DNA from 3 places in the Microlunatus antarcticus genome. Region 2 is predicted to be linked to each of the others. Evidence: predicted binding sites of a transcription regulator. Region 2 holds the regulator's gene; each other region holds the start of a gene.
The links. Region 2 encodes LexA, which represses DNA repair genes until DNA is damaged. Its sites were predicted from a motif close to TCGAACANNTGTTCGA; they were not measured.

Region 1 (4,779 bases), 810 kb from region 2:
TGATCTGCCGGTCGCCCGAGACGGTCACCTCGCTCTCGCCGACCCCGAGCGCGTTGACCCGCGACTCGATGATCTGGCGCGCCTGCTGCAGGCTGGCCGGGTCGACCGACCCGCCGCCGGTGGTGTTCCGCGCGGTGAGCGTGACGGTCGTGCCGCCCCGCAGGTCGAGCCCCAGCTTGGGGGTCCAGGTGTTGCCCACGGCCATCAGGGCGATCAGGCCCGCGGTGATGACCGCCAGGGCCACCAGCATGCGCAACGGGCGCCCGGTCATCGCTGCCACTTCAGTGCTTACCTCGTTCGGGAGAAGCCACGGCGGACCGCCGCACGCCAGGCGTACGGCGGGGACGCGTGGTCAGCGCAGGTTGCTGCGGTCGGTGTCGGTGGAGGGGTACGTCGGGCTGGTGGTGCTCGACGGGTACGGCGAGGAGGCGTCGACGTCGGCGTCGGCGCGGACCACGGGCGGGACGGCGCCGGAGTCGTACGTGGAGGTCGCCTCGGCCTCGAGCTCGTCGCCGACCTCGTCCTCGGAGACCGCGTCGACGTCGGCCTCGGTCGCGCGGCGCACGATGGCCTGCTTGAGCACCGTCAGCTCGACGCCGGGGGCGATCTCGAGGACGGCCTGCTTGGTGCCGAGCGAGACGAGCGTGCCGAACAGGCCGCTGCCGAGCAGCACCTGGTCGCCGGGCTGGAGCTCGCGCGTCATCTTCTGCAGAGCCTGCTGGCGCTTCTTCTGCGGCCGCAGGATCAGGAAGTAGAACGCGACCACCATGAGGAGGACGAGGATCAGCGTGCTGTATTGGTTGGAAGCCACGATGTGCCGTTCCGGGTTGGGGTCGGAGGGTGCCGGACGTGGTGGAGACCACGGCCCGACCGGTGAACTCTACCCAGCGATCCGCCGAATCCCTGTAGTCAGCCGAACAGGCCCGGGTCGGGCGCGCCGCCCGGCGGCGTCCACGCGGTGCTGCCCGGAGGCGTGAGCCCGAGGTGGGCCCAGGCCGCGGGCGTGGCGACGCGACCGCGCGGCGTCCGCATCAGGAACCCCTCGCGCACCAGGAACGGTTCCGCGACCTCCTCGACGGTCTCGCGCTCCTCGCCCACGGAGATGGCCAGGGTGGACAGACCGACGGGTCCGCCGGCGAACCGCTTGCAGATCGCGACGAGGACGGCGCGGTCGAGGCGGTCCAGGCCGATGGAGTCGACCTCGTACAGCTCGAGCGCCGCGGCGGCGACCGCCTGGGTCAGCCGGCCCGAGCCGCGCACCTCGGCGAAGTCCCGGACGCGGCGGAGCAGCCGGTTGACGATGCGCGGGGTGCCGCGGGACCGGCCGGCGATCTCGCGCGCCGCGTCGGGCTCGAGCTCGACGCCCAGCAGGACGGCCGAGCGCCGCACGATGTGCTCGAGGTCGGCCGGGTCGTAGAACTCGAGCTGGCCGGTGAACCCGAAGCGGTCGCGCAGGGGGCTCGGGAGCAGGCCGGCCCGCGTGGTCGCGCCGACGAGGGTGAAGCGCGGGATCTCGATGGGGATCGCCGTGGCGCCGGGACCCTTGCCGACGACGACGTCGACGCGGAAGTCCTCCATCGCGAGGTAGAGCATCTCCTCGGCCGGCCGCGAGAGCCGGTGGATCTCGTCGAGGAACAGCACCTCGCCCTCGGTCAGCCCGGACAGGATCGCGGCGAGGTCGCCCGCGTGCTGGATGGCCGGCCCGCTGGAGATGCGGAGCGGCGCCGTCATCTCGGCAGCGATGATCATCGCCAGCGTCGTCTTGCCCAGCCCGGGCGGGCCGGACAGCAGGACGTGGTCCGCGACCCCGCCCCGACGGCGGGCGGCGGCCAGCACCAGGCCGAGCTGCTCGGAGACGCGGGGCTGACCCTCGAACTCGGCCAGCGAGGTCGGCCGCAACGCCGACTCGGCCGCCCGCTCGTCCGGGTCGGCCACGGAGTGCATGTCCACGGGGTCGAGGCTCACGGGCGCGCCAGGCTGAGCAGAGCAGCGCGCATGAGGGCCGGCACGCCCAGGTCGGGCTGCTCGACGAGCATCGGCTCGACGTCGTCGCAGGCCGCCTCGGCGTCACGCAGCGTCCAGCCGAGCCCGACGAGGCCCTGAGCCACCTGGTGGCGCCAGACCGCCTGGGCCGGGAGGGTCGGGGCGCCGAGCTCGGCGACCAGGCCGACGGTGTTGATCTTGTCCTTCAGCTCGAGGACGATCCGCTGGGCGCCCTTGCGACCGATCCCCGGGACCCGGCACAGCGTGACGAGGTTCTCCGTCGCGATGGCGGTGCGCAGCTCGTTCGGGCTGAGCACCGCGAGCGCCGCCTGCGCCAGCTTGGGGCCGACCCCGGTCGCGGTCGTCAGGAGCTCGAAGAACTCCCGCTCGTCCACGGTGGCGAAGCCGAAGAGCGTCAGGGAGTCCTCGCGCACCACCAACGAGGTGAACAGCGTGGTGCGCTGCCCCACCCGCAGGGCGGCGAGGGTGCCCGGGCTGCACAGCGCGAGCAGCCCGACCCCACCGGTCTCGACGACCGCGGACGTGGGGCCGAGGGCGGCCACGTTCCCGCTGACCTGGGCGATCATGCACGTGCTCCCTTCGTACGGGCCTGGGTAGCGGCCTGGGCGTAGGCCCGCTGCTGTCGCGCGGCCACGCTCGAGGCGGACTGCTGGGCCTGGTCGAGCCGGTCGGTGCTGCTCCCCCGCCAGACGTGGCAGATGGCGAGCGCGAGGGCGTCGGCGGCGTCGGCCGGCTTGGGCACCTCGGTCAGCTGGAGGATGCGGGCCACCATGGCCCCGACCTGGTCCTTGCCGGCCCGGCCGGACCCGGTGATGGCCGCCTTCACCTCGCTGGGCGTGTGGAGGGCGGCCGGGATGCCGTGCCGGGCAGCGACCAGCAGGGCGATCCCCGCGGCCTGCGCCGTCCCCATGACGGTGCCCACGTTGTGCTGGGCGAAGACGCGTTCCACGGCGACGACGGACGGGCGGTAGCGCTGCACCCACTCCTCGAACGTCGCCTCGAGGGCGGCCAGCCGTACGCCGGTCTCCTCGTGCGGGGACGTCCGGAGCACGTCGACGGCCAGGACGAACGGCTTGCGCCCGGGCACGCCGTCCACCATGCCGAGACCACAGCGGGTCAGGCCGGGGTCGATGCCGAGCACGCGCACGGGGTCTCCCTCGTCGTCGGAGCGCGTGCGGAACCGAACACGCGTTCGTACGCTAACCGAGGAGTCGTGGACCCCGGCCGCCCGACACGCGCGCGGCCGCCCCGATCAGGCTCAGCCGGCGTTGACCAGGGCGTCGTTCTGGACGTCGGCGTTGGTGAAGACGTTCTGCACGTCGTCGGAGTCCTCGAGGGCGTCGACGAGGCGCTCGAGCTTCTCTAGCGTCTCCGCGTCGGCCGGCTGCGTGAACTCGGGCACGAAGGAGACCTCGGCCGAGTCGTAGTCGAGCCCGGCCTCCTGCACCGCGGTGCGCACGGCGACGGTGACCGCCGGGTCGCTGATGATCTCGAAGGCGTCGTCGAGGTCGTTGACCTCGTCGGGCCCGGCGTCCAGGGTCGCCTCGAGGACGTCGTCCTCGGTGAGGGTGCGCCCCTCCTGCTGCTTGGTCAGCAGGACGACGCCCTTGCGGCTGAACACCCGCGCGGTCGACCCGACGTCGGCCATCGTGCCGCCGTTGCGGGTGACCGCGACGCGGACGTCGGAGGCGGAACGGTTCCGGTTGTCGGTCAGGCACTCGATGAGCATCGCGATGCCGGCCGGGCCGTACGCCTCGTAGAACAGCGTCTCGTACGCGGCGCCGCCGCCCTCGGCACCGGAGCCGCGCTTGATGGCGCGCTCGATGTTGTCCTTGGGGACCGAAGTCTTGCGGGCCTTCTGGACGGCGTCGTACAGCGTGGGGTTGCCGTCGAGATCACCGCCGCCCAGCCGAGCGGCGACCTCGATGTTCTTGATGAGCTTGGCGAAGGACTTCGCGCGACGCGCGTCGACGACGGCCTTCTGATGCTTGGTGGTGGCCCACTTGGAATGACCCGACATGGTTCTAGATCGTAGTCCCGCCGCACCCGCTCCCTCTCCACCCGTTCTCCTCTCGCCGGGATCCACGGGAAACGCTGACTCCCGACAGCTGCTGGCCGGCTCCACGGGTCGGGAGTCAGCGGTTCGTGGGCGCCCAGCGCTCCAGCAGCCGGCGGCGGCCGGCCGATCCGTAGGACGAGCGCGAGACGAGGTCGCGCCACGCCGCGAGCCGGCCGGGGTGCCACGACCGCTGCAGCGCGGCGTCGGCGGCGGCGATGATCTCGCCGCCGCGGCGGAGCACCTCCCGCGCCGTGTAACCGCAGCGCTCCCACCGGTCGTCCACCAGCCGCCGTTCGCGGGCGAGGTCGGCGCGGTGCGTCTCGACGTCCCGGTGGTCGGCGCCGTCGTACTCGTGGATGCGCCGAGTGCCCACCAGCCAGAGGTCGGCCCGGGCGACGAACGTCCCTGCGGCCGTACGGATCTCGTGCTGCGGCTCGACCTCGACGTCGGCTGTGACGTGCAGCAGCCGCAGGACAGACTCCCACGCAGACTCGCTGCGGCCGTCGAGCAGGGGTAGGACCTCTCGCAGCATCCGGACGCCGCGTCGCCGCGCGCAGGTCGCCTCGACGAGGTCGGCCGTCGTGCAGTGGCCGAGGTGGAGCGCCGAGTCGGCCAGCACCACGAGATCGAGCACGTCGAGGTCGGCCGCGCACGTCAACAGGGTCTCGGCAGGGGTGGCCAGCCGTACGCCGTCGACCTGCTCGACCGTGCCGTTC
Region 2 (4,779 bases):
CATGCGCTCCGCGGTGTTCGGCGAGCGCACGGTCGTGCTCACCTCGGCCACCCTCAAGCTCGGTGACGACTTCGGGCCCAGCGCGGGCAGCCTCGGGCTGCGGGCCCGGGACCGCGACGACGAGTCCTCGCCGTACGTGCCCGTCGCGTCCGGCGGGGACAAGGCCGGCGCCGACGTCGTCGTCCCGTGGCGCGCCCTCGACGTCGGGTCGCCCTTCGACTACCGCCACCAGGCGATCCGCTACGTCGCCCGGACCCTGCCGACCCCGGGGCGCGACGGGATGAGCAAAGAGGTTCTTGACGAGATCGCCGAGCTGGTGTGGGCGGCCGGGGGGCGCACCCTCGGGCTGTTCTCGTCGCGGCGGGCCGCCGAAGCCGCGGCGGTGCACGTCCGGCGGCAGCTGCCCAAGATGACGATCCTGTGCCAGGGCGACGCCCAGCTCTCCGACCTGACCCGCCGCTTCACCGCGGAGGAGACGACGAGCCTCTTCGGCACGCTCTCGCTCTGGCAGGGCGTCGACGTCCCGGGCGCGACCTGCCAGCTCGTGATCATCGACCGCATCCCCTTCCCCCGGCCCGACGAGCCGCTCACGCTGGCCCGGCAGAAGGCGGTCGCTGACGCGGGCGGGAACGGCTTCATGAGCGTCGCGGCCACCCACGCCGCGCTGCTGCTCGCGCAGGGCTCCGGCCGCCTGGTGCGCCGCAGCAGCGACCGCGGGGTCGTCGCGGTGCTCGACCCGCGGCTGGTGACCGCGCGCTACGGGTCGTTCCTGCGCGCGTCCATGCCCGACATGTGGGAGACCACCGACCGCGAGATCGCCGTGGGGGCGCTCCGTCGGCTGGCCGAGACGCCGTAGGGCGGCCGACCGGACGCCGACCTCCGCCGGTCGGGTGACAGGGTGTGCCGCATGGAGCACACCTACGACGTCGACCTGGCCGTCATCGGCTCGGGCCCGGGCGGTCAGAAGGCGGCGATCATGGCCGCCAAGCTGGGCAAGAAGGTCTGCGTCATCGACAGCAAGTCGATGGTCGGCGGGGTGTGCGTCAACACCGGGACCATCCCGTCGAAGACGCTGCGCGAGGCCGTGCTCTACCTGACCGGCATGGACATGCGCGAGCTGTACGGCGCGAGCTACCGGGTCAAGGAGGAGATCACGATCTCCGACCTGCTGGCCCGGCTGCAGCACGTGATCGGACGGGAGACCGAGGTCATCCGGGCCCAGCTCCAGCGCAACCACATCGAGCTGATCCCGGGGACGGCGTCGTTCCTCGACCCGCACACCCTGTCGGTGGACCTGGAGGGCCAGCCGTCGCACCGGACGCTGACCGCCGGCGTCATCGTCATCGCCACCGGAACCGTCCCGGCGCGGCCGGCGAACGTGAAGTTCGACGGCGTACGGGTGCTCGACTCCGACCAGATCCTCGCGGTCGACGAGGTCCCTGGGTCGATGGTCGTGGTCGGCGCCGGCGTGATCGGCGTGGAGTACGCGTCGATGTTCGCGGCCCTCGGCACGCGGGTCACGCTGGTCGAGAAGCGCGACCAGATGCTCGACTTCTGCGACCCCGAGATCGTCGAGTCCCTCAAGTTCCACCTGCGCGACCACACCATGTCGTTCCGCTTCGGCGAGGAGGTGGCGTCGGTGGAGAGCTCGGGCGGCGGGACCATCACGACCCTCGCCTCCGGCAAGCGGATCGCCGCCGAGGTCGTCATGCACTCGGCCGGACGCCAGGGAAACACGACGGCCCTCGACCTCGAGCGCGCAGGTCTGGAGGCGGACAAGCGCGGTCGGCTGTCGGTGAACGAGAAGTACCAGACCACGGTGCCCCACATCTACGCGGTCGGGGACGTCATCGGCTTCCCGGCCCTCGCGGCCACCTCGATGGACCAGGGTCGGCTCGCCGCGTCCCACGCGTTCGACGAGCCGGTCCGCGACCTCCAGGCGCTGCAGCCGATCGGCATCTACACGATCCCCGAGATCAGCTACTGCGGGAAGACCGAGGGGGAGCTGACGCGTGAGTCGGTGCCGTTCGAGGTCGGGATCTCGCGCTACCGCGAGCTGGCGCGCGGCCAGATCATCGGGGACTCGTACGGGATGCTCAAGCTGATCGTGCACGCCGACACCCGCGAGATCCTCGGCGTGCACATCTTCGGGACCAACGCGACCGAGCTGGTCCACATCGGTCAGGCGATCATGGGCTGCGGCGGGACCGTCGACTACCTCGTCGACACGGTCCTCAACTACCCGACGCTGTCGGAGGCGTACAAGGTCGCCGCCCTCGACGTCGCCAACAAGCTCCGGGCCGTCGCGAGGCTGACCTCGCAGATGGCGGCTGCGGAGCCCAGCCTGCGCTAGGTCTGCTGCCCGGCCCCTCCTGCGTCAGAGCCGACGCAGGACGGCGACGACCTTGCCGAGGATCGTGGCGTGGTTGCCGTCGATCGGGTCGTACGCCGGGTTGTGCGGCATGAGCCAGACCTGGCCGGGCTCGCGCTTGAACGTCTTGACGGTCGCCTCGTTGTCGAGCAGCGCGGCCACGATGTCCCCGTTGTCCGCGCTCGGCTGCTGCCGCACGACCACCCAGTCGCCGTCGCAGATCGCGGCCTCGATCATCGAGTCGCCGCGGACCTCGAGGGTGAACATCGTCCCCTCGCCCACCAGCTGGCGCGGCAGCGCGAAGACGTCCTCGATGCGCTCCTCGGCCAGGATCGGCCCGCCGGCGGCGATGCGCCCCAGGACCGGTACGTGCACCGGCTCCGGGTACTGGTTGATGCCGGAGTCGTCCATCTCGACCAGGCGCGGCCGACGGTCGACGGGGGCCGGTGCCGTGCTCGCGACACTCGCGCGGCGGTCCTCGCCCGGTAGCAGCACCTCGAGCGCGCGTGGCCGGTTGGGGTCGCGGCGCAGGAAGCCCTTCTGCTCGAGGGCCTTCAGCTGGTGCGACACGCTCGACGAGCTCGCCAGCCCGACCGCCTCGCCCATCTCCCGGATGCTCGGGGGGTAGCCGCGGGACTCGACGGTGTCGCGGATGACCTCGAGGATCCGACGCTGGCGCGGGGTGAGCCCGGTGCTGTCGGCCGGACCGTCGGGCAGCGAGCTGACCGAGGCGGACTCGGCGAGCTGCGCGGCGACCTCGGCCTTGGTCGGCCGGCCACGGCGCCGGGCCGGGCGGGCGGGATCGGTGAGCGTGCCGTCAGGCGTGTCGTCGTGTGCCATGAACCGCACTCTAAAGATGACGTCGACCACATTCAAACACCTGTTCGAGCGTGTCGCGCTTCGTCGTGATCCGTCGTTCGGCGGCTCGCGTGCTCCTTCGGCGCCGTTTCTGTCAGACCCCTCTGGTGTGCTCTGGGACATGAAGTCCTCGAACACCGATTCGAATGTGCTTGCACTCGGCGACGAGGTGCGGTACACATCGAACATGCGTTCGATCGAACCTACGTTCGACCGGACGCCCGACCCGCTGAGGAGCATCGCCATGAGTGTCGCTTTCGCCGAGCCCGTGACCGACCGACCGACCGCCGACGTGCGCGTGGGTCGACCGGCCCCCGCCCCGACGCGCACCACGCCCCGCCGGCCCGGTCCGGGCGTCGGCCCGACGGCCCGCCCGCGTCGGCTGCGCTTCACCGCCCCGGCCGTGGCCGGGTCCTCGACCGGCGCGCGGGCGTGCGCTCCGGCTCGGGCTGTCGAGCCGGTCAGCCGCAGCTGGCGCCTCACCGAGCGCGGCCTCGCCGTCGTCCTCGTGATGGCGGCGGCGCTGGTCGCCGCCAGCATCGCGGTCGTCGGGCTGACCGCCCTGCGGGTCACGGGCGAGAGCTACCAGCCCAGCCACTCGGTCGCTGCGCCGGTGCTCGTCCAGCCCTGAGCCGGCACGCGGGGGCTCAGCCCCGGCGTTCGAGATCCGTCAGCGGCGGCACAGGAGTGCGGACGACGATCGTCTGCGCGAGCTTGTCGGCCAGCGTCTGGTGCTCGTCGTCCCAGAGCGGCCAGAGGTAGCCGACGTAGCCGAAGCCGTCGACGATGTGCAGCAGGTCGCGCAGGAACGCGTTGAAGGGCCCGATCGGTCTCCCGGTCGTCTGGCTGACCAGCCAGGTCTTCGTCACGCGCTTGCCGACGCTCTGCCCGGAACGTCCCGCCAGGAAGTAGCGGTTGTAGACCGACCACCCGAAGGCGCCCAGCGACAGCAGCGTGCCGATCAGCACCAGCCAGTAGCTCGGGGGGACGTTCAGCTCACGACGGAAGAAGCCCAGGTACGTCGGGAGGTAGCCGGCGTAGAGCACGACCAGAGCGACATAGCTGGGGGCGTGGTCGATGACGAGTCCCGCCACCCGGCGACCCCACCCGGCGTAGTCGTCCCGCGGCGGCGGGGTCCAGGGAGCGCCCGGACCCCAGGGCGGCGGCGGGCCGTACGCGGGGAAGGGCGGCGCCGGCGGACCCCAGGCCACCGGTGAGGCTCCGGGCCCGGGCTGAGGACCGGGCGACCAGGGGCCCGACGACGGGGGACCGCTCGGGCCCGGCAACGAGCCCGTCAGCGGTCCCGGGTGCGGCGGTCCCGATGGGCGGGCGTAGCGGGGGACCGGGCCGTAGTGCGGTCCACCCGGAGGTACGGGCGGCGACGACGTCCCCTTCGGCCCGCCACCACCGCGGCCCCCGTACGACGCGGGTGGCGGCGGGGGCGCCGTCGAGCCCTCCGGACCGTCCTGGGCCCCGGGGACGTTCTCGCTCACGCTGCTCCTGGAGTGCCGCCGGACCGACCCTGCTGGTCCGCCCGGGCTCAGGCTAGG
Region 3 (4,779 bases), 1.8 Mb from region 2:
TGCCGGCCGCGGTCGCTCGGCAGCACGAGCTCGCTGCCGTCGGCGAAGCGGTAGGTGGGGGCCGGTGCGGGCACGAGGGCCAGCCCGCTGCGGGCGAGCTCGGCCTCCAGCGGCCGGCCGCTCTTGCGGCTCAGGTCGCGCCACGGCGCCGGGAAGGTCAGCACGCCGGGGGCGTCGTCGACCAGGATCTTGCCGCCGCCGCCGCCGCCGCCGCCGCCGCCGTCGCCGGGGAGCGCGTACGGCGCCCACCGCCCGCCGAGGACGTCCGACGCTTCGTGCAGGACGACGGCGTGGCCCATCTTCGCCAGCCGGGCCGCCGCGGCCATCCCCGCCAGGCCACCGCCGACCACGGCGACCAGCGGTCCGTCGGCGGTCGGCACGAGGCGAGGGTAGGCGAGGGCGCCCGCGGCGGTGGCAGGCTGGCCCCATGAGCGAGCCCGCGGCCCCCGAGCTCCCGGAGGGCGACCGGCCCCGGGTGAGCATCACCTACTGCACGCAGTGCCGCTGGCTGCTCCGGGCGACCTGGCTGGCCGGGGAGCTGCTGACCTCGTTCACCACCGAGCTCGGCGAGGTCGCGCTGGTCCCCGGGGTCGGCGGCGTCTTCACCGTGGCCATCGACGACGACGTGGTCTGGGACCGCAAGCGCGACGGCGGCTTCCCCGACCTCGCGCCGCTCAAGCGCCTGGTCCGGGACCGCGTGGCCCCCGGTCGCAGCCTGGGCCACACCGACCGGCACGCGGCGGTCCCGGTCGCGGGCAGCGTGAAGGACAGCGTCGAGGGCGGGGCGTGAACCGCGCGCTGCTGCTCACCGTCTTCGACCGCCCGCACTACCTCGACCCCGTCCTCGACGCCTGGGCCGCGGTGCGCGGCCTGGCCGACTGGCACGTCCGGGTCGCCGTCGAGCCCAGCGACGTCGCGGGCGAGGTCGTGGGGCTGGTGGACGCGTTCGTGCGGCGGACCGGCCACCGCGACGTCGAGGTCGTGCTCAACCCGACCCGGCTCGGGGTCCTGGAGAACCCGTACGTCCACCTCGACGCGCTCTTCGCCGCCGGGCACGACTTCGTGGTCCGGGCCGAGGACGACCTGCTGGTGAGCGACGACGTGCTCGAGCTCTTCGCCCACGTGGCGACGACGTACGCCGCGGAGCCGACGGTCGCCACGGCCCACGCCTTCAGCGCCGGGCCGGCGGACGCGGACCACGCCGAGCTGGCTCGCACCGACGCCTTCTGCCCCTGGGTCTGGGGCACCTGGCGCGACCGCTGGACCGGGCTGCTGGGCCCGACCTGGGACCGCGACTACTCGACGTTCAACGGCTCGCCCGGCTTCGAGACCGGCTGGGACTGGAACCTGAACACCCGGGTCTTCCCGAGCCGCGGGCTCGGCGCCGTGGCGCCCCTCGCCAGCCGCGTCCGGAACATCGGCGAGGTCGGCGAGCACGGCACCCCGGACGACCTCGTGCCGGCCCCGAGCTTCGCCGCCCACGTCCCGACGCAGGTCTTCCGGGAACGCGGTCGCGTGCACTGAGCCGAGAGCGGTGGCGCCGGCCGTTCACCGAGTCGTCGCCGCGGGTTCGACACGCGGGTGGCGCGCGTCCCGCACAACTGTCGGTGCCCGGCGGTAGTGTTCGGAGAGTTCGAACAGGTGTTCGAGAGGCTGCTTGGGGAAGGGGCCCGACGACACCGCCGAACCACGGTGGCGTGTTCGCGGCACGCACCGACGTCTCGACCCCGGTGCGGACGGACCTCGACCCCCGTCCGCACCGGGGTCGTCGATCGTCCGGGCCCGGCTCGGCCTCCACCGCTACGCTGCGCAGGCCTGCGGTGCGGCGGACGAGCGGGCGAGGAGGAGGGTCGGTGGCGATGTCCAGACGACGGCGTTCGGTCGCCTCGGCACGGCTCGAGGAGGTCCTCGGCGCCCAGCTCGACGGGCTCGTCCCGGGGGAGCAGCGGGCGCTCGACGTCGTCGACCTCGGCGGCGGCACCGGTGGCCTCGCGCTCGACGTCGCCCGGCGCGGGCACCACGTGACCGTCGTGGACCCCAGTCCCGACGCGCTCGCCTCCCTGGAGCGCCGGCTGGCCGACGACCACCTCGAGGGCACCGTCGCCGCGCGCCAGGGTGACGCCTCCGACCTGGTCCGCCTGCTCGGGCGCGGGGCCGTCGACGTGGTCCTCTGCCACCGCGTGCTGGAGGTCGTCGACGACCCGGCGGCCGTGCTGGCCGACGCCGCCGCGGTGCTGCGTCCGGGCGGGGCCCTCAGCCTCCTGGTCGCGCAGAAGCACGCCCTCGTGGTCCTCCAGGCCGTGGCCGGCAACCTCGCCGCCGCCCGCCAGACCTGGGACGACCCGCGGCGCCTGGACTTCGCGGCGGTGACCGCGCTGGTCGAGGCCGCGGGCTTCGCCGTGCGCGAGGCCGACGGCATCGGGGCCGTCTCCGACCTCGTGGGCGAGGCCGTGGTGGAGAGCCCCGCCGCCTGGGCCGAGCTGCTGGCCCTCGAGACGGCGGTGAGCCGGGACCCCGCGTTCCGGGCGCTGGCGCCGCACGTCCACGTCTTCGCCCAGCTGCCGCCCGAGCAGGTGCTCAGCGGCTCCTGACCCCGGCCCGCCCGTCCCGTGCGTCGTGCCTCCGGCGGGCTGTCGGTGCCGCTTGCTACCGTAGAACGCGTGTTCGAATCCGTCCGCCACGCGCGTGCCGTCGGAGCCGCCCGGTGACCCGGACGATCATGCACGTCGACATGGACGCGTTCTACGCTTCCGTGGCGCTGCGCGGGCGGCCGGACCTGCAGGGGACGCCCGTCATCGTCGGCGGCGAGGGGCGTGGGGTCGTCCTGTCCTGCACCTACGAGGCCCGCGCCCGCGGCGTACGGTCCGGGATGTCGTCCTCCGAGGCCCGTCGGCTGGCGCCACGGGCGACGTTCCTGCCGCCGGACTTCGACAGCTACGTCGCCGTCTCCAAGGCCATCGTCGAGGTGTTCAGCTCGTTCAGCGCCGTGGTGGAGTCCGCCTCCGTGGACGAGGCCTTCATCGACGTGACCGGCGCCCTGCGGATGCACGGGTCCGCCGTGGCGATGGGGGAGCGGCTGCGGGCGACGATCGCCGACGAGCAGCACATCACCTGCTCGGTCGGGATCGGGCCGAGCAAGTTCGTGGCCAAGGTCGCGTCGCGCGCGGCCAAGCCGGACGGCCTGGTCGAGGTCCGGCCGGACCAGGTGACCGAGTTCCTCCACCCGCTGCCGGTCGAGTCGATGTGGGGCGTGGGGGCGGCCACGGCGGCCAAGCTGCACCGGCTCGGGATCGAGACGGTGGGCGACCTCGCGCACGCCGACGTCCGGGCGCTCCGACCCGTGTTCGGCCCGAACGCCGGCGCCGGGCTGAGGGCTCTGGCGTGGGGCCGGGACGCGCGGACGGTCGTGCCGTGGACGCGGGAGCGCAGCGTGGGGTCGCAGGAGACGCTCTCGGTCGACACCGACCGCCGTGAGGACGTGTCCCGCGAGCTGCTGCGGATGGCCGACAAGACCGCCCGCCGGATGCGCAAGCAGGGCCTCCTCGGCCGGACCGTGGTGCTCTGCCTCCGGTTCGCCGACTTCCGGGAGATCACGCGCGCGGTCACCGTGGACTCCCCGACCGACGTGGGCGAGGAGATCCACGCGGCGGTGATGGCCACGTACGACCGCCTCGGGCTGGACCGCGCGCGGATCCGTCGGGTCGGCGTCCGGGTGGAGGGCCTCGTGGGGGAGTCCCGGGCCCACCGGCAGCCGCAGCTGACCGACCCGGAGTTCGGCTGGCGCGAGGCCGAGCACGCCATCGACGAGACGGTCGCGCGCTTCGGGCCGGGTGCCGTCCGGCGCGCCGTGCTGGGCGGGAACCGTCGTGCGACGAGCGTCGCAGAGGCCAATTCGCTGGGGCTGTTCCCCCTGACCTGAAGCGCACCTAGACTGGCGAAGCCTACGGCGTGCACGTGGGTTTCTGTGTGACTGACGACGGTGTCGTCGCGGTTGGGTCTCGATCTCGCCGCGCGCCTCTCGACCGGCGGCCAGCCACGTAGGATGGCCGAAGTTGATCACGTGACCCGGTGGGAGGTGGCCGATGGCCCTCTCGAACGAGGAGCAACGGCTTCTCGAGCAGATGGAGGCCGCCCTGGCGGCCGAGGACCCCAAGCTCGTCAACGCCATGCGCGGAACCGGCACGCGCCGGGTCCACCGCCGGCGGGCTGCGCTGGTCTGGCAGCCGACCTGACCTCGCGCCCGGCGGCGGCCCAGCTCAGCGACGCGGGGGCTCAGCGACGGCGGAAGAGGGAGGCCGGGACCAGGAACGCACGGACGCGCCGCCCCAGCCCGGCCGGCGCGGTGATCGCCTCGCGCAGCGACGTGGTGGTCCCGGGCAGGTCGGCCGTCGCGCCGGGGTCGCCCAGGCTCGGGGCGTAGCGCGCGCGCTCGACGAGGGTGGCGACGCGGCCGAGGTCCTCGCGGTCGGACGGCTCGAGCCGCTGGCCGACCTCGCGGCCGACGGCGCGCGGGGTGCCCGAGGGCCAGGTGCCGCCGAAGTCGAGGACCGTGTCGCGCAGCTCCGCCCAGGCCGCCTCGACCTGCTCGTCCGTGGGTCCGTCCGCGGCCAGCCGGGCCCGGCGCCGCCGGATGCGGAGCACGGCCGGCGTGGCGAGCAGGAGCAGCAGCACGACCGCACCGGCGACGACCCCGACCGTCCGCCAGGGGAAGGTGGTGGTCGTCGTGGTGGTCTGGGTCGGCGTCTCCTGCGGGGCCGTGCTCGGCGCCTCGGACGCGCT

Region 1: the regulator LexA is predicted to act here: its motif matches at 3,185-3,200, upstream of ruvC (crossover junction endodeoxyribonuclease RuvC).
Region 3: the regulator LexA is predicted to act here: its motif matches at 2,653-2,668, upstream of dinB (DNA polymerase IV).

Annotation. Positions count from the first base shown of each region.
Region 1 covers NZ_JACHZG010000001.1:2,423,156-2,427,934, forward strand. Annotated here, with positions in the region: gene secD (protein translocase subunit SecD) at 1-271, opposite strand, end outside; gene yajC (preprotein translocase subunit YajC) at 353-811, opposite strand; gene ruvB (Holliday junction branch migration DNA helicase RuvB) at 910-1,944, opposite strand; gene ruvA (Holliday junction branch migration protein RuvA) at 1,962-2,570, opposite strand; gene ruvC (crossover junction endodeoxyribonuclease RuvC) at 2,567-3,151, opposite strand; gene FHX39_RS11335 (YebC/PmpR family DNA-binding transcriptional regulator) at 3,263-4,024, opposite strand; gene FHX39_RS11340 (hypothetical protein) at 4,140-4,779, opposite strand, start outside.
Region 2 covers NZ_JACHZG010000001.1:1,608,762-1,613,540, forward strand. Annotated here, with positions in the region: gene FHX39_RS07455 (ATP-dependent DNA helicase) at 1-856, shown strand, start outside; gene sthA (Si-specific NAD(P)(+) transhydrogenase) at 908-2,353, shown strand; gene lexA (transcriptional repressor LexA) at 2,378-3,211, opposite strand; gene FHX39_RS07470 (hypothetical protein) at 3,474-3,860, shown strand; gene FHX39_RS07475 (RDD family protein) at 3,877-4,440, opposite strand.
Region 3 covers NZ_JACHZG010000001.1:3,446,733-3,451,511, reverse strand. Annotated here, with positions in the region: gene FHX39_RS16140 (FAD-dependent oxidoreductase) at 1-380, opposite strand, end outside; gene FHX39_RS16135 (SelT/SelW/SelH family protein) at 428-790, shown strand; gene FHX39_RS16130 (hypothetical protein) at 787-1,524, shown strand; gene FHX39_RS16125 (methyltransferase domain-containing protein) at 1,860-2,591, shown strand; gene dinB (DNA polymerase IV) at 2,705-3,919, shown strand; gene FHX39_RS16115 (DUF3040 domain-containing protein) at 4,083-4,232, shown strand; gene FHX39_RS16110 (transglutaminase family protein) at 4,273-4,779, opposite strand, start outside.